DNA from 4 places in the Ruegeria sp. BF12 genome. Region 1 is predicted to be linked to each of the others. Evidence: riboswitches for the same ligand, from Rfam matches in the RefSeq annotation. Region 1 holds a riboswitch; each other region holds the start of a gene.
What was found. Region 1 has a riboswitch for cobalamin ahead of ACR0J0_RS02620 (DUF1636 family protein). Riboswitches for the same ligand answer to the same signal wherever they lie in the genome.

Region 1 (5,503 bases):
CCGCCAAACTATAGCGAAAATGCACGGTTCGTGGAAAATGCCTGTAAAATCGGCGCATTGGCGTTGAACGCGTCCCGCCAGGTCACACGATCACCAAACTTGTGGCCAATCCGGACCGTACCCAGCTCTCCCTCGACAAAAAGGCACGCGATACGACCATGATCCTTGAGTTGCGCGAGCAATGCGTCCGGCACTTGTTCAACCCCACCTTGAATCATGATGACATCATATGGGCCATGCTCGGGCGCACCCTGTTCAAACGGACCAACGTGGACAATCGCGTTGTCGGCGTCGGCTTCCAGCAGAATCGACTGAGATTCGGCAGCCAGGTTTTCATCTTCCTCGACGGCAACGACAAGCTGTGCCATTCGCGCGGCAACAGCGGTCGAGTATCCCATGGCAGGGGCGATATCCAAAACCGCTTCGTCGTTGGAAATATTCAGAATGTCCAACATTTTGGCCAGTGTTCTGGGTTCCAGCATGCAGCGACCCTCACCCAGATCGATCACCCCCTCGACATAAGCCGCTTCGCGCTGCGCATCCGGCACGAAATTCTCGCGCTTTACGGTCAGCATCGCATCTATGATAGGAAATTTGGTAACATCAGAGGGGCGTACCTGCGTATCAACCATCGTCCGGCGCCGGGCTGCGAAATCTGTCATTGGATCGCTCGTTCTGTTCCCTTAGGTGATCGAGTTTTGCCACATCCTTGGAAAACCGGCAACGGCTCCGACACCGAAACTTTCCAATTATCGCAAGATATAACGTCGCAACCCAAGACGAAGTTCACGCCCGACCCCGAAATTTGCGTTTGCCCCTCTGGACGCCCCTGCCGAAAGCTGCTAAAACGCCTGTCACACCACGGCAAGTATTTGATTTTACTTGAAAAGGCGAGTTGGCGGAGTGGTGACGCAGCGGATTGCAAATCCGTGTACACCGGTTCGATTCCGGTACTCGCCTCCACTCTCCTGATTAGATGGGACTTTCCAGTGAAAGGTGACGTGCGTCACACGGCCTCACGTCCCTGCGGCACAACCTCATAGCCCGCCTCTTCCGGCTCATCGTCCAGCATTTCGGGCGGGAAGCCCGGGGCGCGGATGTCCAGACCCGTCGCCTCCTCAAGCCGCTTGATGATATTGGGCGAAAGTTCGCGGTCCCCGTACCTGGCGATTCCGTCTTCGAAGATCCGGATCATCACCGGGTTTATTTCAAGGGGCACTCCCGCACGGTCCGCGACTTCCTGGAACAGGCCGATGTCTTTTTTCACGAGGTCCATGGTGAACGAGATATCACGCGAGCCGTTCAGGATTACCTGGCTTTCTGTTTCGTGTACGAACGATGTGCCCGACGAGATTTTGATTGCCTCATACGTCGTGTTGAGGTCCATGCCTGCTGCCTTGGCGGTCACCAGTGCTTCGGCACAAGTGATCAGGTTTGCGGTTGCCAGATAGTTCGTCAGGACTTTCAGAACAGACGCGGACCCAAGTTCGCCCGTGTGCAGGATGCGCCGCCCCATCGTCGTCAGGAATGGCAATATTTTGTCAAACGTCGCGCGATCACAGCCGGCAAAGATCGAAATATTACCCGTTGCGGCCCTGTGACAGCCACCGGAAACCGGGCAATCGACAGCAGCACCGCCGCGTTCAATCACCATCGCGCCCAGTCGTTTTACCTCGGCCTCGTCCGTCGTGGACATCTCCATCCAGATCTTGCCGGGGCCAACTTCGGGCAACATTTCCCGCATCACGGCGTCAGAGGCTGCAGGGGAAGGAAGGCAGGTGATGACGGCATCACAATCCCGCATCAGTTGCGCCGGACTTTCGGCTGCTTTGGCACCTTTGGCCACGAAGCTCTGCACCAGATCCGGGTTAAGATCATGGACCGAGAGGTCCACGCCGTTGCGTAGCAGCGATCCCGACAGTTTTGCGCCAACGTTTCCCAATCCGATAAAGCCGACTTTCATGTTTCCCTCCCGAAAGTGTGCGTCTGCGATGCTGTTAACCGAGTATCGACGTTGCAATTTCAAAAGCAAAACGAATAATAATCCGCTTTATGGCAAAAATTTTTTGGTGATAAATGGACCGGCTTCCAAACCCTGCATGGCTGCGCAGCTTTGAATGCGCCGCTCGGCACCTGAATTTCACCACCACGGCACGGGAACTTGGGTTGACCCAGACAGCCGTATCTCTGCACATTCGATCCCTCGAGGCGGAACTTGGTCAAAACCTGTTCACCAGAAATGCACGACGGCTCGAGTTGACCGAGCTGGGGCAATCCTATGCTTTGACGGTTCGGCGGGCCTTGGGTGACATCGCGCTGTCCACCAACAGTTTGTTTGGTCCTGCGTCCCGACAAACGCTCACAGTTCGGGCCGCGATTTCCACGGCAACTTATTGGATTGCCGCTGAACTGCCCGCGTTCAACGCGCAATACCCGGACATTCCCGTTCGGCTGGTATCGCACATCTGGAATGACAGCATCGCGCCAAACGATGTGGATGTCGAAATTCGGATGGGCTACGGCGATTGGCCGGGGGTCATCTCCGAAAAGCTGACCGATGAGAATCTGGTGCCGGTTTGCCGAGTCGGAAAGGCTTACCCAAGCTTGCTGGACCTCCGGCAAGGGCCGCTGATTCACATCCTCGGATACGAGGACAACTGGGCAGGCTACTTTCACGCTCATGATATGGAGCCACCCAAGCAAACATCCCTTCATTCGGTCGATACATCCGTCGCCGCATTGCAATTGGTGATGGCCGGTGCAGGCTGCGCGACCATTGTGGAAAGATTCGCTAAAAATTCCATTGCTCAGGGCGCGCCGATAGAAATTGCAGGCCCAGCGATTCCGTTTGCGCAATCGCACTATCTGATCACCGCGCCCGGGCGCACGCGCTCATCCGCCGCAGCGGGTGTGTTTTGTGCCTGGCTGCGTGATCGCCTGGCTGCGGATGCCGCTGACTGACACTGGCTTGTCGCTTTTCCGACCTGCGCGTTTTCTGCATCCTGCTCGCGCTTGACAAGCCCCCTGCCCGTGCCGCATGTCCCTTTCGTTGGTGTCCATCTTCGGATGGATGAAAAGGGAATGTGCAGCGGATCTACCGCCAAGCACAGCCGCCCCCGCGACCGTGACCGGAGAGGGTGCCCAAAGCCACTGGCCCAAAAGGCCGGGAAGGCGGGACATCCGACAGGGCCGAAGCCCTGACATCTGCAAGCCGGGAGACCTGCCAGCGCCCGTAGATGAAACCGGACGGGGTGTTCCGGTGTCGGGTCCATGTCGCAACACGTGGCCCGCATGAAACCCCGTCCCCCACGAAGAGGATTTGGGGGGATGAGAGACATGACCGCGACCGCACCGGTCGAGCTGCTGGTCTGTACCACGTGCCGCCGTGGCCTGCCTGTCGAAGACGATGCGCAACGACCCGGCGCATTGCTGCACAAAGCGCTGGAACAGGCCGACTTGCCCGAAGGCATCACTCTGAAAGCCGTTGAATGCCTGTCAAACTGCGATGAGGGTTGCTCCATCGTGCTGCGCGGAGGCCCGGACCGTTGGACATTTGTCTATGAGCACCTCAACGAAACCGATCATGTCGAGACCATTGTTGACGGTGCAACCAAGTATCTCGCCACGGAAGATGGCCTGGTGAAATGGCGTGAACGCCCCGAACACTTCCGCAAAAATTGTGCGGCCCGTATTCCCCCGATTGGAGCCCTGAAATGAGCAATCTCGAAAAACTCCCCGTCACTGTGATCACCGGCTTTCTGGGCTCGGGCAAGACCACGCTGGTCAAGCATCTGATGCAGAACCCACAGGGCAAGCGTCTGGCCGTGGTGGTCAACGAGTTCGGCGATGTGGGCGTCGATGGCGACATCTTGAAATCCTGCGCGATCCCGGATTGCCCGGCGGAAAATATTATGGAACTGGCCAACGGCTGCATCTGCTGCACCGTAGCCGATGACTTCATCCCCACCATCGAGGCGCTGATGGCGCTGGAGCCGCGCCCCGATCACATCCTGATCGAAACGTCCGGCCTTGCTCTGCCCAAGCCGCTGCTGAAGGCCTTTGACTGGCCCGACATCCGGTCCAAGATCACCGTGGATGGCGTGATCGCTCTGGCAGATGCCGAGGCTGTAGCTGCTGGGCGTTTTGCGCCAAATGTCGAAGCGGTGGACGCGCAGCGTCTTGCCGATGACTCGATCGACCACGAAACGCCCCTGTCTGAGGTATTCGAAGACCAGATCTCCTGCGCCGACATCATCCTACTGACCAAGCCCGATCTGGCTGGCCCCGAAGGCGTGGCCAAGGCCAAGGAGATCATCGCAGCCGAGGCTCCGCGTCCATTACCCGTGGTCGAAGTGGCTGAAGGTGCCGTGGACGTCCGCGTCGTACTAGGCCTTGAGGCCGCCGCCGAGGATGACATGGACGCCCGTCCGTCGCATCACGACGGCCACCATGATCATGAGCATGACGATTTCGAAAGCATCATTGTCGAGTTGCCGGAACAGACCGACCCGACCGCGCTGGTCGCCAATATCGAACGTCTTGCGAACGAGCTGAACATCCTGCGCGTCAAAGGCTATGCCGCAGTTCAGGGCAAACCGATGCGTCTGCTGGTTCAGGCTGTAGGTGCCCGTGTACGTCACCAATACGACCGCCCATGGGAACCCGGCGAAGAGCGCCGCTCGCGTCTGGTCGTGATCGCCGAGCATGACGACATCAAAGAGGCCGCAATCCGCGATATTCTCGTGGGTGTAGCCGAGGCCGCCGAGTAAGCCATGCACGTCGTCTTCCGCGAAAGCCACGGGTTAGAAGAAACCGAGACCCCAACCGATCTGGGCCAGAGCCCGGCGGATCTGGTGGTGCTGTCCTTTTCGGACAGCGACCTCGGCGCTTTCGCAGCAGGCTGGCACCGCGGTGGCGGCCCCGAGGGGCAGATGCCCACGATGCGGCTGGCCAACCTGACGGCACTCAAGCACCCGCTGTCCGTCGACACCTATCTCGAGCAGACGCTTAACGGGGCCAAAGGCATTCTGATCCGTCTGATCGGTGGCGTACCCTACTGGTCTTACGGCCTGCAGCAGGTTCTTTCGCTGGCTCAGGCCAAAGGCATCGCCCTCGCCGTTCTGCCAGCCGACGGGCGGGAAGACCCACGGCTTGACGACTATTCGACGCTGCCTGTCTCGACCCTGAGGCGGCTGGCGCATCTTTGCGACACCGGCGGAGAAGTTGCTGCGCAAGCTGCTTTGGCACAAATGGCTCTGGCGGCTGGGCTTTATGCCGGGCCGGTGATGGGTGCAAAAACCCTGCCGGAATGTGGCGCGTGGTGCCCGGATCGTGGCGTCATCCCGGTGGACAAGGCGTTCTCGGGCGACGCGAAGCGCATCCTTGTGAGCTTCTATCGGGCCTACTTGACCTCGGCGGATACCGCGCCAGTCGCAGCCCTGATCCGCAACTTGCGGAACCGTGGTCTGGACGCGGTTGGGCTGTTCGCGCCATCTTTGAAAGC
Region 2 (5,503 bases), on a different contig from region 1:
ACAAGGTGCAGATCGACGACATCCTGACATGCGCGCGGATCAAAGTGTCGGAACTTCGGTTCCAAGGATGCGATTTGATTGTGGCACTAGCCCATACCGGGCTGGGCTCCTCTGACCCAGAGCCCGATCTGGAGAACGCCGTTATTCCCCTCGCGGCCATTGATGGGATCGATGCAATCGTCGCCGGGCACACGCATTTGACGCTGCCTGGCGCATCACATGCAGGGTTCGAACATGTTGAGGCCGCCAGCGGTCTTGTACACGGGGTGCCGGTCATCATGCCCGGATCGGCCGGCTCGCATCTGGGGCTTATCGATCTGACCCTGACCACGACAACGGACAGGAAGTGGTCGGTTGAAACACAGCAGGCCGAATTGCGGCCGGTATCTGGTGCAGGCCCGGTGCCTGAGGATCCGGAGGTGGTGTCTCTGTTTTCAGATTTACACACCGCGACGCGCCAAAGGGCCGATGAACCCGTTGGGCGCACGGATCGACACCTGCACAGCTTTTTTAGCTTTTGCGCCAAGGATCGCGGGCTTGCGATGGTTGCAGCAGCACAGGCCGCTGTGCTGCGTAATCATGTGAAGGGGACGAGCTGGGAGGACACGCCGATGCTGTCCGCCGCAGCGCCGTCGAAGTTCGGAGGCCGCGCAGGGCCGCGTTTCTATACGGACGTCCCCGCAGGTGTGGTTCGCATGCGCCACGTGACCGACCTGAGTATCTTTCCCAACGAGCTTAGGGCGGTCGTTGTTTCCGGTGAACAAATCAGAGACTGGCTAGAAATGTCAGCCGGTGTTTTCAACCAGATGACGCCGGGCAGGCAGGCCAAACTGGTTAACCCGGATCGTGCAGGGCACAATTTCGATGTTTTGTTCGGTCTGAACTACGTGATCGACCTGAGTGTGCCACCGCGCTTTGACGCCAACGGTCATCTGATCAATCCGAAAACCCGGCGCGTGTCAGACATCCACTGCGATGGTCAAGAAGTAGCGACAGACCAGCGTTTTGTCGTCGCGCTGAACAACTATCGGGCAAACGGAGGTGGGCATTTTCCGCCTATCCAAGAGGCCGAAGCAATCACACTACCGCCTTTGTCCATTCAGGAGGTCCTGCAGAACTACCTGAGTGGAGACTTACCTCAGGAATCACTGGACCAATGCCCCTGCCCGTTCAGTTTCGCGCCCGTGCCCGGTGCCTCAGCGCTTATGAATACCAATCCAAAGGCACAGGACCATATCGCGGAAATCGCTCAGTTCAGCCCAAAGCTCGTGGGTGTGGACCAAGGGGGTTTTTTGCAAATTCAACTCTCACTCTGACGGGTTGTCATTTGCGCGGGGCTTCCCTATATCACCCCTTGAGAGGTTGGCGCGGGCGAGCGCCTCGCCAACCTGGTCAGGTCCGGAAGGAAGCAGCCACAACGAGCCCCGCTTGGGTCGATGTCCAACCTCTCACTTACTCAGACCATCAGCCGTAGGAGGGCTTTTATGATTGTAGCAAAAACCCTTCGGGCAGAGCGGTTCTGAACCTTACCCCTACCTCTGCCTGAACACGTCACCGATGGATGCGCGCCTGCCATCCAGCCGGATTGCTGTACCTGAACACAGGCAGAACAATGACCATTACACTATCGGACCTTGGATGGTCCTCTCACTTTGCCGCGCAACATGCGGCCTATTCGTCTTGCACCCCCTTTCGCGTCACTGCTGTTCACCGCGATCGTCTGATCGGCGTGAATGCCGATGGCGAAACCCCACTGCTGACCCCCGGTCGACCAACCGGAGAGTTTGCGGTTGGAGACTGGGTGCTCACCGACCCTGAAAACCGCGTACAACATGTGCTGGAACGCCGAAGCCTCCTGAAACGACGCGCCGCCGGCACCGGTGCCGATGCGCAATTGATCGCCGCCAATGTCGACGTGCTGTTCATCGTCAGTTCCTGCAATGCTGATTTTAATCTGGCCCGGATGGAACGATATCTGGCTTTGGCTCATCAGGCCGGATGTTATCCGGTTGTTGTTTTGACCAAGGCAGATACCTGCGCCGATCCAAGTGACTTCGCCAAACCCGCAGAATCGCTGGCCCCGTTCTTGACTGTTCTGACCGTCAACGCGCTGGATGCCACCGAAATCGATCAGGTCCTGTCCTGGTGCCCCGCTGGACAGACCGCTGCACTCGTCGGATCATCCGGTGTCGGCAAGACGACGCTGGCGAACGCTATGACGGGTTCGACTGAGGCCACCGCCGGCATTCGCGAGGACGACGCGCGGGGCCGCCATACAACCACGTCCCGCGCGCTACATCCGATGCGAAACGGGGGATGGCTTGTGGACACGCCCGGAATGCGCGCTTTGCGCCTGCTGGATGCGCAGGATGGTGTGGATGAGGTGTTCTCGGACATTCTGGAACTTGCCGAGTCTTGCCGGTTTTCTGATTGTCAGCATCACGCCGAACCTGGTTGCGCCGTTCAGGCCGCAATCGCAGATGGCACGCTTGATGGAGAGCGCCTGGAGCGCTGGCGGAAATTGCGCCGCGAGGATCAGAGAAACTCGGAAACCGTGGCGCAATCACGCGCACGCGACAAAGCCTTTGGCAAAATGGTGCGCTCTGTGATGCACGAGAAGAAGTCGCGTAAAAGACTATAACTGCTGCTGTTTCAGGCAATCAATCGAGGCCAGACGGCCGCATTTCGGCGCGCAAACGCGCCGATGTGGCCAACCTCGGTCAAGCCGAACTCCTTCGGCGACAGCTGATGTCTGCGCGCCATAGGTCCGTATAGATCGGCAAGTCGCCAAACCGCGTTTGGAGGTACCACTTGATCATCGTCCATTGTAAATAGATCAACGGGTGTTTCCGACGCGGCCCATCTGGCGTCTGGCAGGCTTTGACCAATGTCCGGCACATAGTTCAGCGGATCGGTGCACCATTTACGCCATTGCCAGTAAACGCTTGCAGGCAAGTCTGAACCAAAACCCAGCGCCTTGCCCGGCAAGTATCCCAATGTCTTGACCAGCAATGGCGGATGACCATACCAGAACATCGTCGCCAGCGCGCGGTACGGCCACGGGTGATCAGATAACGTGACCAACCCGGAACAGACGCAGATCATTCGGTCGATCTGTTCGATATCCGGCTGTAGCGGCCCCAGCATTCCACCAACCGAATGGCCAATGCTCCACTGCTGCGCAGCCGGGAATCTGCGCCGCATTTCGGCCCGGGCCGCAGGCATGTCGATAAGGGCCCAATCGGCCATCGTAGCTTTCGAATCGCGCAGCCGCGCGGTCAGCGAATGACCGAAGTCACGATAGTCATAGGTCAAGCAGGCCATGCCCTGTTCCGCCGCCAGCCACTGCGCAAAATGTTGATAATAGTCGCGCGGCACCCCCGTGGCGCCGTGGATCACAACCGCCACGTCCGGCGTAGCAGCAGGCCTGTATAACCGCGCCGACAAGCTGGCCGAACCAGCTTCAACCTTGAAATCTTCGGTCAATACGGTCGGAGTGTTGTCCAACATAGCGCCCTCGCAAGCATCTGAACTGTTTGGTTCACCTGTTGCAATCGGCGCTTTTCGCAAATCAAAGTCAATAGATTTCCAAAGTGACCACGCGTCCGTTTCGAGCGGCAGCAAGAGCCTGCTTGACTCAAGCCACCGACAACCGCTAGCGATGACGTGATGGTTCTCGTCCTCATATTGGGGCGGGATGAAAAGGGAACACGGTGCGGTCCAGCCCGGCATTGCCGGAACGGACCAAGGCCGCGACTGCCCCCGCAACTGTAAGCGGTGAGCAATGCCGAAACACCACTGGCCGAAAGGCTGGGAAGGTCGGCAAAGCAACGACCCGCAAGTCAGGAGACCTGCCATCGAACGAAAAACCGAAACTCGGGCGGGGTGTCCGGGCAGGTCTTCAGTTTGCTGAGACACCTGTTCCACGTCCCCCGTCCATCGCGCGGAGGGCGCATTATGATCTGGAATACAACGACACACGAATTTTCTGCCACCCTGTGCCAAAGGACAGGCAAAACCTGCCCCGCACTGGCCCGAATGGCCCGCGCTATTGCCGAAGCGATGGCGACCGCAGGCCCGGTAACCTCCAGCGAATTCGAGATGGATGGCTCGAGCGAACTGACCCATTGCGGCGAGGGCTGCACGGCACGGTTTCGGGCCAGCCCAACCCGGATCAGGGTCTATTGTGGGGCAAACACGAATGACTCGGCCGACAAGCTGGATGACTACGCCGATATGATGTTTGGCTCTGATTTCGCCTCACTGCCCACCGGATTCTTGACCACTTTACCCTGCGCCATGCTTCAGGCATCGGCCCTTGCGCCGCGCCCCTCGCATCAGATCGTTCAGCAAGCCACGGCCTGATCTAGGCTCACCGATCTCACTGGACCGGCTTCATGGCCCAGGCCATCTGTTGGTCCGTTTCCACCGCACAAGGTCGGGCAGAGCGCAACCGGCTGAGTGCGTGATTCGGGACTTCGCCGCTTTCGACCATAAGTCTGAGGGCAACCATACCCGACCGCCCGCAGCCGCCCCGGCAGTGCACCAGAACACGTCCGCCATCCGACAAAACCTGTCGGGCAGATGCGCTGGCCTTGGGCCAAAGGGCTGCGATTTCCGGTGGCGGCGCTCCGAAATCTTCAACCGGCAGGTGCAGCCAGACCGCAGACCCGGATTGAATGTCCTGCCCAAAGGCACCTGCCCCGGCTTGCTGCATTTCGACCTTGGTCGTCATGGAAATCACCAGATTGGGGCTCCAATCGTGTATCGCGCTCAGATCGTCTGCATACCCACCGCCACTGCCAGGCAAAGGGGACAGCGCCAAAGTTCCCGAACCAACCCGCAGCGCGTGGATTGCAAAAACCGCCAAGACTTACGTTCCTTCTGCCAACGGCCACCCGACCCTAAAGGGGTTTATCGCGCCTACCGATACAGTCCAAACCGAAATTCCTCGCAGCCTCCTGTGGACGCGGGCGGCGCGGGTCTCTACGCTGCATTCTTGACACGAATCCGACAGAGCAGACATGACCGAAACGCCCAGCCCCGCCTATCAGGTTCTTGCGCGCAAGTACCGCCCCGAAACCTTTGCCGATCTGGTTGGACAGGACGCAATGGTGCGCACGCTGAAAAACGCGTTCGAGGCGGATCGGATTGCGCAAGCCTTCATCATGACCGGTATTCGCGGCACGGGTAAGACCACTACGGCCCGGATAATTGCCAAAGGCATGAATTGCATCGGCCCCGATGGCGACGGCAAACCAACGACCGAACCTTGCGGCCAGTGCGAGCATTGCGTGGCCATCATGGAAGGTCGCCATGTCGACGTCATGGAGATGGACGCCGCCAGCCGGACTGGCGTGAATGATATCCGCGAAATAATCGACAGCGTTCGATATCGCGCGGCGAGCGCACGCTACAAGATCTACATCATCGATGAGGTCCATATGCTCTCGACCAGTGCGTTTAACGCGCTGCTCAAGACGCTTGAGGAACCGCCCGAGCA
Region 3 (5,503 bases), on a different contig from region 1:
GTCGAATTTGGCGTTGTGTGCGCAACATCCTGACATTGGGAAGCCTTTTTGTATCTGTCGTAACCATAGTGTAGTGTCTCTAGTTACTAGAGGTTCAAGAGGTATTTTCATGTTTTCTATCGGGGAGCTTTCCAAGCGCACGAAGGTCAAAGTTCCGACTATCCGCTACTATGAGGAGATGGGCCTACTTGCCGCACCAGAACGCACCGAAGGCGCCCAACGGCGCTACGATATGGCAGGGCTGGAGCGTGTAAGTTTCATCAAACATGCGCGCGATCTTGGTTTCTCAATTGAAGCGATCTCCGAATTGATTGTGCTTCAAGGCCACCCGGATTGTTCATGCCAAGCCGCGACGGACATCGCCGTCTCACAACTTTCCGAAGTAAGAGCAAAGATCAAACGACTACGGGCACTTGAAAAAGAGCTAATTCGGATTTCGAAGGGCTGTGATAACGAGGGGGGGTCAGAGAACTGCTATGTACTCGCGTCTCTTGCCGATCATAAACTGTGTCACCACGATCACTAAACTATGAGCGGACATTGCTTTAGTCGCTGCGAAAGACTGTTTTGTCCGCTCTGCGTAAGCTCATGCGTGGTGCCGCGAATGACCAAAGTTACACATCTTATTCTCTTGTTCCACCTGACGCTCAAATACGCAGCTTCGGGCCAATTGGGCTTACATGTTTTCGATTTCCGGCGATGCAAGCCAAAGGAATAAGACGGGGAATCGGCGCGGTGAGCTCAATGGTGCCAATTCCGTAAATGACCCATTTCCGTGAGCGTTCAGTCGCGAGTCAGGAGATCTACCGTTAGGCGCCGGGTGAGGCTTTGGGAGAAAGAAAGTGCATATCGAACCGGGCATCGTGAACGGCGCCAAAATCGCGCTTTCCAGTGTTGCCGCCGCAGGCCGGTTACTTACACGGTGAAAGTCTGATCGAAAGAAAAAGCGGAGACCTCAACTGAACGCCGCAAAGAACCAGAAGTTAAAGGGCCAGTGCTTATTGTGGCGCGCCACATTTACTTTTAGCCGTTAGCAATCTGCACCCAACGGTCAGGGTGAATCGGGTCCTGTATTCGAAGGAATAGATACTTTGTTTCCTTCCACGTTTTGATCCTGTTGGTAACATTGTCCAGAACCAAATCGCCTTCACTCGAGCGATAGACTAGAACAGCATGGCCACTGCGATTGGTGTCCAAGACAGTTGCAATTAGTAGCTTCGTAGGATCCAAACCGTTCTGCACAAGTTCAAACTTCTTTTGCAAAGCGAAGTCTTCGCAATCTCCTGATCCATGTGTCGGCAGGGTCCAGTACTCCTTTGTACCATATTGGCTTTGATCCGAAACGGCGCGAATCCTCCGATTGACGCGCATGTTGATCGTTTTAACGATCTGCTTTTCCTGCGCCTCGGACAGTCCAGAACTACGAGTTTTCGCGCACGCCCAAGAGTAATCATTGCATAGTGATTTGGCCCCCGACGGCGCTTCAATCTTTCTATCAAGATCGATGAAGGGAAGCTCAGAGGCTTGCAATGTAGCGGTAGAGACAAAGTAACTGCATATGAAACCGGCTATCGATAGATAAACCGGTATCTTTTCCGAAAACCGTTCCTGAGCTAAAGTGGGTTTTGTCATATCTGCCTTCCCCATGCTCAGTTTTCCAGTGCATCCGCAACTGCCGGACCAAGAGTACTCTATCGCAAGCCTTCATGTTCTGCGGTGCTTTGCAACAGCTTGTCTGTTCTTGGATACAGAGCGGCAAAAACCCGCACGCACGCTGTACTTGCCGCTTTGACCTGCTGAACCCACGTAGTTGTCTTCTCAGCCAGGAATGTCACTCAGGAGTCATCGCCGTCAGGCTGGACGGTCACTTTGGCCTCTACGGGCACACCCTCAACCATCAGAGGGCTGTGGCTGTTGCCATTGAGAGAAACTTTTACCTCAACATTGCCATCGGGGAGCGACGGAAGGTGTAACCAATTGGCATAAAGGCGGCCCAGCTTTTCGCCGTTGATATAAACATGCGCGTGACCTTCGCCTGGAACGTCAGCCGAGGAAGCATTTTCCGGAGCAAAGCGAAAGTTCTGCGGTGTCACACGCAGATTCCAGCCCGCCATAGGATCCTTAATCATCTGGATCGCCACACTGGGGGCGTCGCTGTCGGCAGGTAGATTAGTGGCCGCGGAGTGGTCGTGCGCTGCCATCTCCATGTTGCCGCCATGTTGGGCCGGGTCAGTATGATCATGGCTCTCAAAGGTGCTACCGCTGCTGGCGGCAATCACAAAGCCAGCACCGCCGCCAAAGACAAGTCCGATGGCAAAGAGAGCGAGAGAACGGGACATCTTGTCATCCTCAATAAAGAAAGCCCCCGCCGGTGTAACCAGCGGGGTAGCAATGGAGGAGCGCGATCAGACTGCAGCGCCTGCGCGCTTGCCTTCTGTCTGCCAGAAGTAGCCGGTGAAACTGCCCAAGAGTGCCCAGGCGGCCATGCCGATGCCGAAGGCCCGGGCAGCAAAAAGCGCCCCGATCTCGGTCGGAACCGGCCCAGAGAAACTGTCGGGCTCAGGGGCCCCGATAATATGCGGTACCATTAGCAGCACGGCCGCAATCAGGTAGCTTACCAGGTTACCTCCAAAGGCAATCAGCCACATGGCCACGCCGGCTGCGGCAACGGTGACCGTCCACCAGATCTGACGCTCTCCGACATCTGCTGCCGCCACTCCGGGAACTTCTGGAGCCAGCGACAAGCCAGGAGCAAAGTGGAAGGCGACAAAGCCCGCAAGACCCCAAAGCAGGCCGGTGCGGCCGTTGATTTCATGCCCCTGACGTTCGGCTACCGACATCAAAGCCGCCAGGACTAGCGCATAACCAGTGTACGTAAGCGTGGTGAAGATAATGCTGAGACCATCGCGCATCGGCTCGGCGAACATGCCGGGCAGGTCGGGATGCGCAGTTACCGGATCAGCGCCAAAATGTACCAGGTCGCCGCCTTCATAGAGCTCGGCGTGAAGTAGCACGGGCTGCACGAAATACAACTGCAGAAGGGCGGCAATCAGCCCCGCTGCAGCACCAGCGAACAAGCCGCTGGTCAGAATACGACTGAACATTGTCTTAGTGGCAGGGGAAGCCAGTTGCGTGGCGCACATCATGAGCCGCGTCATGCAGGCCAGAAGCCTGAACATGGCCAGTCACGGTAATGATCCCCAGACCCAGAACCACGGCGAATACTGCAGGCAGAAAGGATGCGCCAGCGGCGGATGCCTTGATCGTTTTTGTCGTCATTTTAATCCTCCTCACCGTCACACCCGACGGCATAAGTTGTGTCCATTCTACGGCCGGTCTCCTGACTCGCAGGTCACAGCAGACTTCCCCCTTCCCGGCGCCATTACGCCAGTGGTATTGGAAGGCCGCTCGCCGCTCACAGTCGCGGGGGCGGTCAAGGCTTCAGTGCAGTAGTTTAATGCACCGTCCTCATTCCCGTTTCAGTCCCAGTGCGTAAGCACCTTTGGACACCGTAGAAGCCTTTATTCTTCCATAGTGCTGCGTTCCGTCAAGTACGAAAGCGACATCATAGCATTCTGCAGCGGTTAATCTTAAGTAATGGCAGGATTGGTTTAGATTTTAGCCGCTAAGTGCAGAAGGCTAAGTCGAAAAACACAAACTGTAAGCTGAAAACTCCACACCGGAGTTTTGGCCGGCAAGTTGCATGTGGGCTATCTTTTTTGTGCCGGTATACGTGCAATCGCCTTGAAACGTAGCTTACCTAGCTTCCTGGCGTCAGCGAAGTCGCCGTCAGTACTGTCCTCATACATCCGCATGAAAATCATTATGTCCGGAAGATCGACTGCAGTAATCTCTCCGAACAGATAGGCGGTCTTGCCGCTTTGTCGCACCGCCAACGTCTGTGGTCGGCGACAACCGGACATGCAATCTACTTGCTGCAACTCGGCTTGCACCCCCGATGCCTCCAGCGTTGCGGCTAGCTGATTATAAAGGGTGGAATCCGCGTCGCGGCAGGTTCTGCAAAGCGTGAGGGTAGGCAGGCACATGCGTCAGGCTGATCCTTGATCGAGAACTTCCATCTGAGATTTCATATTTGCTGGTCGGTTGTTAGCTCGGTTTCAATACCTGTTTTGACTCTAAATCTGGAAAAGAGTCTATACTCGAGCAACAAGCACACATTAGCCCTAGCCCTCTAAAACTATGCAAATACACCGAGTGCGAGACGGGGATTTGGCAGAGCGAAGAAGCAACCATCAGACGAAGAGATTTCCAAGTTTCTATGTGAGATTGAGCTGAAGCAGGTGGTAGGCGATGAAGTGGAACAGCTCACGCGAAACATCTTTGTTCTTCAATAATCTGAAACAGCATTGCCTCCGGGATCGGCTCGCCATTACACGCCTATTTTCAGGTCCGCGCGCACCGCGCCTCCCAAGGTGAATTCTGGGACGCGACAGGTTCTTGTAGCGCGTAACTAGGTTCGTTCTATCGTCATTTACAGTCCAGATCCGGGACATATAGCGGGGTTCGTGCTTGATCGTTACCACGACCGATCATGGGACTGAATGCGTCGCGCCAACTGACGACATTCAAAAGAAAGTTCGCTGATGCGAAACGCCTAGGCATCAAAAACTTTTCTGTCTGCGTCACCAGAACTGAGGATCGCCCAAGCTGCCATCGGTGCTCGCCGCAACCCGCTGTGACGGGTGTTGTGATAACGGCATATCTCCGGGTGCAGCCAGTCTTCGAACTCCTCCAATGTCATCGACGCAGTGCCGGAGCCGTCGCATTTCCCCTTATCCTTGGGGGATGATTGCGTTCTTCCCTAAAGTAGATGAACGGCCTCCATGGTCGTCCTAATCAGGCGTTCGATATCGTCGCCGTAATGCGCTCGACCCAGTGGCCTTTACTTGACGGAGATACCCCAATCTGAGCAGGTCAAATGGAAGGTTTCGCTGCGGAAACGCGCCCATTGTCTACGTGTATGGCTTGCGGAATCCCAGCGGTGGGCCAATACAACACCTCGGAGATATCTGGCGCGCGGATCGAATTCGTTCACACGCAATGGTGCAAACACAAGCAGATGGACGAGTCGGACGGAGCAACGAAACTCAAATATGCGCCCAGAACAATGCAGGTCGTGACATCAATTGCGAGAGGCAACCAATGTTTACCCAACGGTTTAGCCGCTAGAAACCTGCACCCAACGGTCAGGGTGTAGTGGGTCCTGTATTCTTAGGAAAAGATACCTCGTTTCCTTCCACGTTTTGATCCTGTTGGTAACATTGTCCAGAACCAAATCGCCTTCACTCGAGCGATAGACTAGAACAGCATGGCCATTGCGATTGGTGTCCAAGACAGTCGCAATTAGTAGCTTCGTAGGATCCAAACCATTCTGCACAAGTTCAAACTTCTTTTGCAAAGCGAAGTCTTCGCAATCTCCTGACCCTTGCGTCGGCAGTGTCCAGTATTCCTTTGTCCCATATTGGCTTTGATCCGAAACGGC
Region 4 (5,503 bases), on a different contig from region 1:
TTTCCCATCGGGCAAGTCCCAGGCCACCCAGCATCCAGAAAATAACCGAGTGAGCCGCGCGGCTGTCGCCTGCGAAAATAAGGTAGTTGGTGACGGCCGAGAACAGAAACGACACAGCCAGACCTGCAAGGATCAGCTTTTCAGGCGCGCTGGTACGCAGCCCGTGAACCAGGGCCAGCACGATGCCTGAAGCAACAAGACCACCACAAAACGCCGCCAGCGGCAGGGTCCAAAAGCCCAGAACGTCTCCGGTTACCGTGATGACAAAAACCGCCCCTGCGGCTGCGCCCGAAGACAGGCCAAACAGGAACGGGTCGGCCAGATCGTTTCGGGTGGTCGTCTGCAAGACAACTCCAACGATGCCCAAACCCGCTCCGATCACCGCGGCGAACAGGGCGCGTGGTAGGCGCAGGTCGAACACGATGCGGTGCAGCGGTGACATCTGCCCGTCCATCAATCCGGTGCCCAGCATGACGCCGGTAAAAGCATCAGATGCCGGTATGGACGTGGTCCCGTATACGGTCGAAATCAGCAAGAGGGCGGCCAGAACGGCCGCCCCCAGCAATAGTGTCAGGCACAATCGGCCCATATCAGTTCAAGCCCGGATGCATGGCCTGAGCCATTTTCGAGATCGCTTCGATATTTGCCGGTCCGGGGGTCAGTTCTTCGTACCGCAGGCCAATCCAGCGTTCGTTTTTGACAGCGTCCGTCTGGGACATCACCGGGTGTTCCTGCAGGAACTTGAACGTATCCGCCGCACCATTGCCGGTTTGATAGTCCAACAGAACCAGGAACTCCGGGTTGGAAGCGGCTACAGCCTCCCACGAGGAGCGACCCCAGCTGGTTTCCATGTCATGTGTGACATTTTCACCGCCCGCCGCCGAAATCATGGCGTCGGGAATGGCGAATTTGCCAGCGGTGAATGGCGCGTCGGCGGGGCCGTCCAGCAGGAAGACGCGGGGTTTGGGCAGGTCGGCGGTCTGGGCTTCGATAGCAGACAGTTCAGACTTCCAGCCATCGACCAGTTCTTCAGCTTTGTCTTCGACCTGCATGACTTTGCCCAGACGCAGGACGTCATCAAACAGCAGGTCCATGCTTGCTTCGGGGCGTTCCTTGTCCAGATGTACGCAGCTTTCGGTCAGGATCATCGTTTTGATCCCGAAGGGCTCCAGAGTGTCCGGGGTCACATCGCCGCCGGGCTTCATGCCATAGTACCAGCCCGCAAAAAACAAGTCGGGTTCTACCGCGACAAGGTTTTCCACAGTCGGGTATTTCGGCGCCAGCTCGGGGATGTCGCCGCGCAAAGTGTCGAATTCCGGGCTTGTTTTGTACCAGCCGGTGATGCCCGTCAGCCCAACGATCTTATCCTGCAGACCCAGCGCAAAGGCCATGTCGGTCATGTTCATGTCGTGGACGACCAGCCGCTCGGGTTGGGTTTCGAAAATCAAAGGTTCGCCGCAATTATCGACTGTGGTCTCAAGTGCGGCCGCGCTTGTTGCCAGGCCGGTGATCAGCGCCGCGGGCCAGAGTGCCTGTTTCATGGTTTTGTTCCTCATTTTGAGATTGTGGTTCTTCGGATATCCAGCGCCGGGATCACGCGGCCTTCGTGTTGAAAACACAGGTAATCGACGCCAAAGGTTTCGCGGACGCGTTCGGGGGTCAGCACCTCGTGCACCAACCCAAAGCCGGTCAGCCGGGCGGACTTCATCAGTGCGACATGGGTGGCGAACTCGGGGATCATGACCAGGTCGTGGACGATCATCACTACCGTGATGCCCAGTTCCGCCACCAGGGACAGCATGCGGCCCTTGGCGTCCGGGTCCAGGTGGTTGGTTGGTTCGTCCAAAAACAACAGTGACGGTTTCTGGGCCAAAGCCCGCGCGATATGGGCCCGTTGGCGCTCGCCGCCGGACAGGACGGCCATACGCTTGTCGGCCAAAGCGTACAAACTGGTCAGGTTCAGGATACGGTCCAGTTCGTCGGCGTGCTCGCTTGCGGATCGGTCCGCGCGGATCGGAATTTGTCCCAGGGCCACATAGTCACGCAGGAACAACCGTCCATCGGGGGCCTCTTGTTGACTGACAACTGCGATCATACGGGCGCGATCCATTGCCGAAAGTTGCCGAAGGCTGCGCCCCTTGATCAAAACGTCCCCCTGAACGATCTCTTCTGCCCCGCACAAGAGGTTGAGGAGCGTTGTCTTGCCCGCGCCATTCGGCCCGGCAATCGCCAGTACCGCCCCTTCGTCCAAATCAAACTTGACGTCTTTCAGCAGGACTTCGCCATTCAGGGCGTGGTATTCCAACTCGCGAGTTTCAAGAAATGGTCTGCGGGTCATACGCGTTCCTCCTGCTTGATCTGAGGCGGGTGCGAATGACTCTTTCTGAACAATGCGCGCAAGCGACCGTCAGCGTTGACCCAACGCGTTGTGTGCAAGGACGTACGGGCAGACAACGCGCGAGGAAGCCTGTCCGGCAACCCGCTTTGGATCGCGCCGACGACACCCGTGCCCATGCACGTCTCGCAAATCGGAATGAAGTGATCAGGTTTTCTCAGCATTGCCCGCTCCGCTTGTTGTCAAGCGTGGACAGAAGGTGCCGATCATGTAAACACGCGTCAGACGTGCCATATAGCCTCCTTCCAGGACGCCCCGCCCCGGGTTGGTTGAACATCAGATGGCAGGTCTCCTGACTTGCGGGTCGTGGCTTGGCCGTCCTTCCCAGCCCATTTGGGCCAGTGGTCTGTTGGCGTCGCTCACCGCTTACAGTTGCGGGGGCAGTCACGGAATTGGCGCCGTTCGGCAACCTCACCGTATTCCCTTTTCATCCCTTGGGCGCACCATCGGGAACCATCGACGACGAGAAGTGCCCGAGTTCGCATTATTGGTCAAGCTCAAAACCGAAGACCCCTTGTTGTGGCGATTGGAAGACAGCTTTAGCGCGTCAGACGGCTCAGCGGGGCTGAGGTCTGGCAGGCGACAAAGGGCGCTACCCGCCAGATTGCCGCTAAGAAGCTTAATCAATTGTGGTCAGAAGTTCTTTTGGCTACGCTGCAGCGCAGAAATACAGGGGAATCGGCGGCAAGCTCCAGTCGGGTGGGACTGAAGTGCCGAGCGTCGGTTTCAAATACGATCATTTGCAAAAATCAAAGCCTGACGAGATGAAAATTAAAGAAAACCGGACGTTTTCACAATTGAAAGTCGGCGATAAGGCCCAGGTTACAAGGCTTTGCACCGTTGACGATCTTTACGCGTTTGCATCGGCGTCCGGAGACCATAATCCGTTGCATCTGGCCGCTTATGATGGGGATGGTGATGGGCGCCCCGAAGCTGTTGCACCCGCGTTGTGGCCCGCTGGCCTTGTTGCGGCGGTACTGGGAAACGTCCTGCCAGGGGCGGGCACGCAGACACGCCGGGCAAACCTCAGATTCCATGCCCCGGTTCTGGCGGGCGAAGAACTGACCGCCTTTGTTTCGGTCACGGAAAAGCGCGAAGATGGCGATTTGACCTGCGCCGCCGAAGTGCGCCGGGTCGGGGACAACGCGTTGATTCTAAGCGGTACGGTGCAAGTCACGCCACCCGCCCGGCATTTGAAGTTTGACTCGGTCGAAGTTCCTGGGCTGATCGTTCAAAGGCACCGGCATTTTGACGCTCTGCTGGAAAAGGCGCGCCCCATGGACCCTATGCCAACAGCCGTCATCGCCCCGGAAGAGCCGAACTCACTGGGCGGCGCTTTGTTGGCGAGTTCAAACAGCATAATCACTCCGATACTTGTCGGCGATCCCGACAAAATTGCTGCTGCTGCGACCGAGCTTGGCGCTGATTTATCCGGAACTGAAATCATCGAGGTCGACAGCCACGAGATGGCCGCGCATCGTGCCGTCGATCTGGTCGTGGAGGGCAAAGCTCGGATGCTGATGAAAGGGCATCTGCATACGGATGTTCTTTTGCGGGCCGTCTTGCGCCGCGAGAAAGGCCTGAGGACGGGGCGGCGTTTGTCGCATGTGTTTGTTATGGACGTGCCGGGCATGTCACGGCCCATCATGGTCACCGATGCGGCCGTAAACATTTCACCCGATCTCGAAACCAAAGCCGACATCGTTCAAAACGCCATTCATCTGGCCCATTCCATCGGCATCAAAGTGCCCAAGGTTGGCGTGTTGTCGGCGGTAGAGACGATCAATCCGCATATGCCATCTTCGGTCGACGCTGCGCTGTTGTCCAAAATGGCAGAACGCGGGCAGATCACCGGCGGGTTGGTCGATGGTCCATTGGCCATGGACAACGCGGTGGACCTGAACGCTGCGCGCACCAAGGGTATCACATCACCTGTTGCCGGGGCGGCGGACATTTTGGTGGCGCCGAACATTGAGGCAGGGAATATGGTGGCCAAGCAGCTTACCTATATCTCTCATGCCGAAGCCGCGGGAATCGTGGTTGGTGCCGCAGCACCAATCATTCTGACCTCCCGCGCGGATGATGACGCCTCGCGGCTGGCCTCTTGCGCCGTGGCGGCGCTGCATGCAATTGCGAATAAAGGCAAAATCCATGGCTGAACATGTTCTGGCACTGAACGCCGGGTCGTCCTCGTTGAAATTCGCGCTTTATGAACTGACTGAGGATCGTCGGCCCAGGATGCGCTGGCGCGGTCAAATCGAACGGCTGGGGGATGCGCCGCGGCTCTTGGCTCAGTCCGCAGGTGGGAGGTCTGTTGACCGACAACTTTCGGGGACGAAAACGCATGACGAGGCCATCAATGCGTTCCTTGAACTCACCCGTGAATACCTGCCGGATATTCACGTCCGGGCCATTGGCCACCGGGTCGTTCATGGTGGGCCGGTCTATTCGGAACCCGTTGTGGTGGATGAAGGCGTCATTGAAACCCTGAGTGGATTCATCCCGTTCGCACCCCTGCATCAACCCTACAGCCTTGCCGGAATTCGGGCTGCCAGTGCTGCGTTTCCGGGCACAACTCAGGTCGCATGCTTCGATACCGCGTTTCACCGTGCGCACCCATGGGTGAACGATACCTTTGCCCTGCCGCAGAACTTTTACGACAAGGGTGTTCGACGATACGGGTTCCACGGGCTAAGCTACGACTACGTCTCGCAAAAGCTGAAGGACATCGCGCCGGGGCTTTATGATGGCCGCGTGGTCATCGCTCATCTGGGGAATGGTGCGTCGATGTGTGCGGTCTCAGGCGGGCGTGCCGTCGCCTCGACCATGGGGTTTTCGGCGCTGGATGGCTTGCCAATGGGAACCCGCAGCGGACAATTGGATCCGGGCGTCGTGCTGTACATGATGCAGCAGGAGGGGATGACAGCCGAGGAAATCGCCGAAACCCTTTATCGTAAATCCGGTCTTCTTGGGCTTTCAGGCATGTCCTCGGACATGCGCACCCTTCTGGCCGCTGATACCCCGGACGCGCGAAAGGCTATTGAATACTACGTCTTCCGCATCCGTAGGGAACTGGGCGCGTTGTCCGCCGCGCTGGAAGGCATCGAC

Region 2: it holds a riboswitch for cobalamin, as region 1 does, so the genes downstream of both, ACR0J0_RS16335 (hypothetical protein) here and ACR0J0_RS02620 (DUF1636 family protein) in region 1, are expected to answer to the same signal.
Region 3: it holds a riboswitch for cobalamin, as region 1 does, so the genes downstream of both, ACR0J0_RS17790 (CbtB domain-containing protein) here and ACR0J0_RS02620 (DUF1636 family protein) in region 1, are expected to answer to the same signal.
Region 4: it holds a riboswitch for cobalamin, as region 1 does, so the genes downstream of both, ACR0J0_RS12930 (ABC transporter ATP-binding protein) here and ACR0J0_RS02620 (DUF1636 family protein) in region 1, are expected to answer to the same signal.

Annotation. Positions count from the first base shown of each region.
Region 1 covers NZ_JBQFTP010000001.1:509,255-514,757, forward strand. The annotation lists gene ACR0J0_RS02600 (protein-L-isoaspartate O-methyltransferase family protein) at 9-662, opposite strand; tRNA gene ACR0J0_RS02605 (tRNA-Cys) at 890-963, shown strand; gene ACR0J0_RS02610 (NAD(P)-dependent oxidoreductase) at 1,007-1,963, opposite strand; gene ACR0J0_RS02615 (LysR substrate-binding domain-containing protein) at 2,077-2,961, shown strand; cobalamin riboswitch at 3,034-3,242, shown strand; gene ACR0J0_RS02620 (DUF1636 family protein) at 3,337-3,717, shown strand; gene cobW (cobalamin biosynthesis protein CobW) at 3,714-4,769, shown strand; gene cobN (cobaltochelatase subunit CobN) at 4,773-5,503, shown strand, end outside.
Region 2 covers NZ_JBQFTP010000010.1:149,172-154,674, reverse strand. The annotation lists gene ACR0J0_RS16355 (bifunctional 2',3'-cyclic-nucleotide 2'-phosphodiesterase/3'-nucleotidase) at 1-1,316, shown strand, start outside; RNA gene ffs (signal recognition particle sRNA small type) at 1,356-1,454, shown strand; gene rsgA (ribosome small subunit-dependent GTPase A) at 1,613-2,641, shown strand; gene ACR0J0_RS16340 (alpha/beta hydrolase family protein) at 2,653-3,510, opposite strand; cobalamin riboswitch at 3,654-3,873, shown strand; gene ACR0J0_RS16335 (hypothetical protein) at 3,958-4,365, shown strand; gene ACR0J0_RS16330 (protein-tyrosine phosphatase family protein) at 4,382-4,870, opposite strand; gene ACR0J0_RS16325 (DNA polymerase III subunit gamma/tau) at 5,025-5,503, shown strand, end outside.
Region 3 covers NZ_JBQFTP010000012.1:87,778-93,280, forward strand. The annotation lists gene ACR0J0_RS17765 (cation efflux transmembrane domain-containing protein) at 1-36, opposite strand, end outside; gene ACR0J0_RS17770 (MerR family transcriptional regulator) at 110-526, shown strand; gene ACR0J0_RS17775 (transglutaminase-like cysteine peptidase) at 1,024-1,632, opposite strand; gene ACR0J0_RS17780 (hypothetical protein) at 1,836-2,339, opposite strand; gene ACR0J0_RS17785 (CbtA family protein) at 2,406-3,104, opposite strand; gene ACR0J0_RS17790 (CbtB domain-containing protein) at 3,109-3,279, opposite strand; cobalamin riboswitch at 3,314-3,529, opposite strand; gene ACR0J0_RS17795 (DUF1636 family protein) at 3,711-4,046, opposite strand; gene ACR0J0_RS17800 (transglutaminase-like cysteine peptidase) at 5,180-5,503, opposite strand, start outside.
Region 4 covers NZ_JBQFTP010000007.1:113,480-118,982, reverse strand. The annotation lists gene ACR0J0_RS12940 (FecCD family ABC transporter permease) at 1-589, opposite strand, end outside; gene ACR0J0_RS12935 (ABC transporter substrate-binding protein) at 591-1,541, opposite strand; gene ACR0J0_RS12930 (ABC transporter ATP-binding protein) at 1,553-2,338, opposite strand; cobalamin riboswitch at 2,661-2,868, opposite strand; gene ACR0J0_RS12925 (bifunctional enoyl-CoA hydratase/phosphate acetyltransferase) at 3,160-4,554, shown strand; gene ACR0J0_RS12920 (acetate/propionate family kinase) at 4,547-5,503, shown strand, end outside.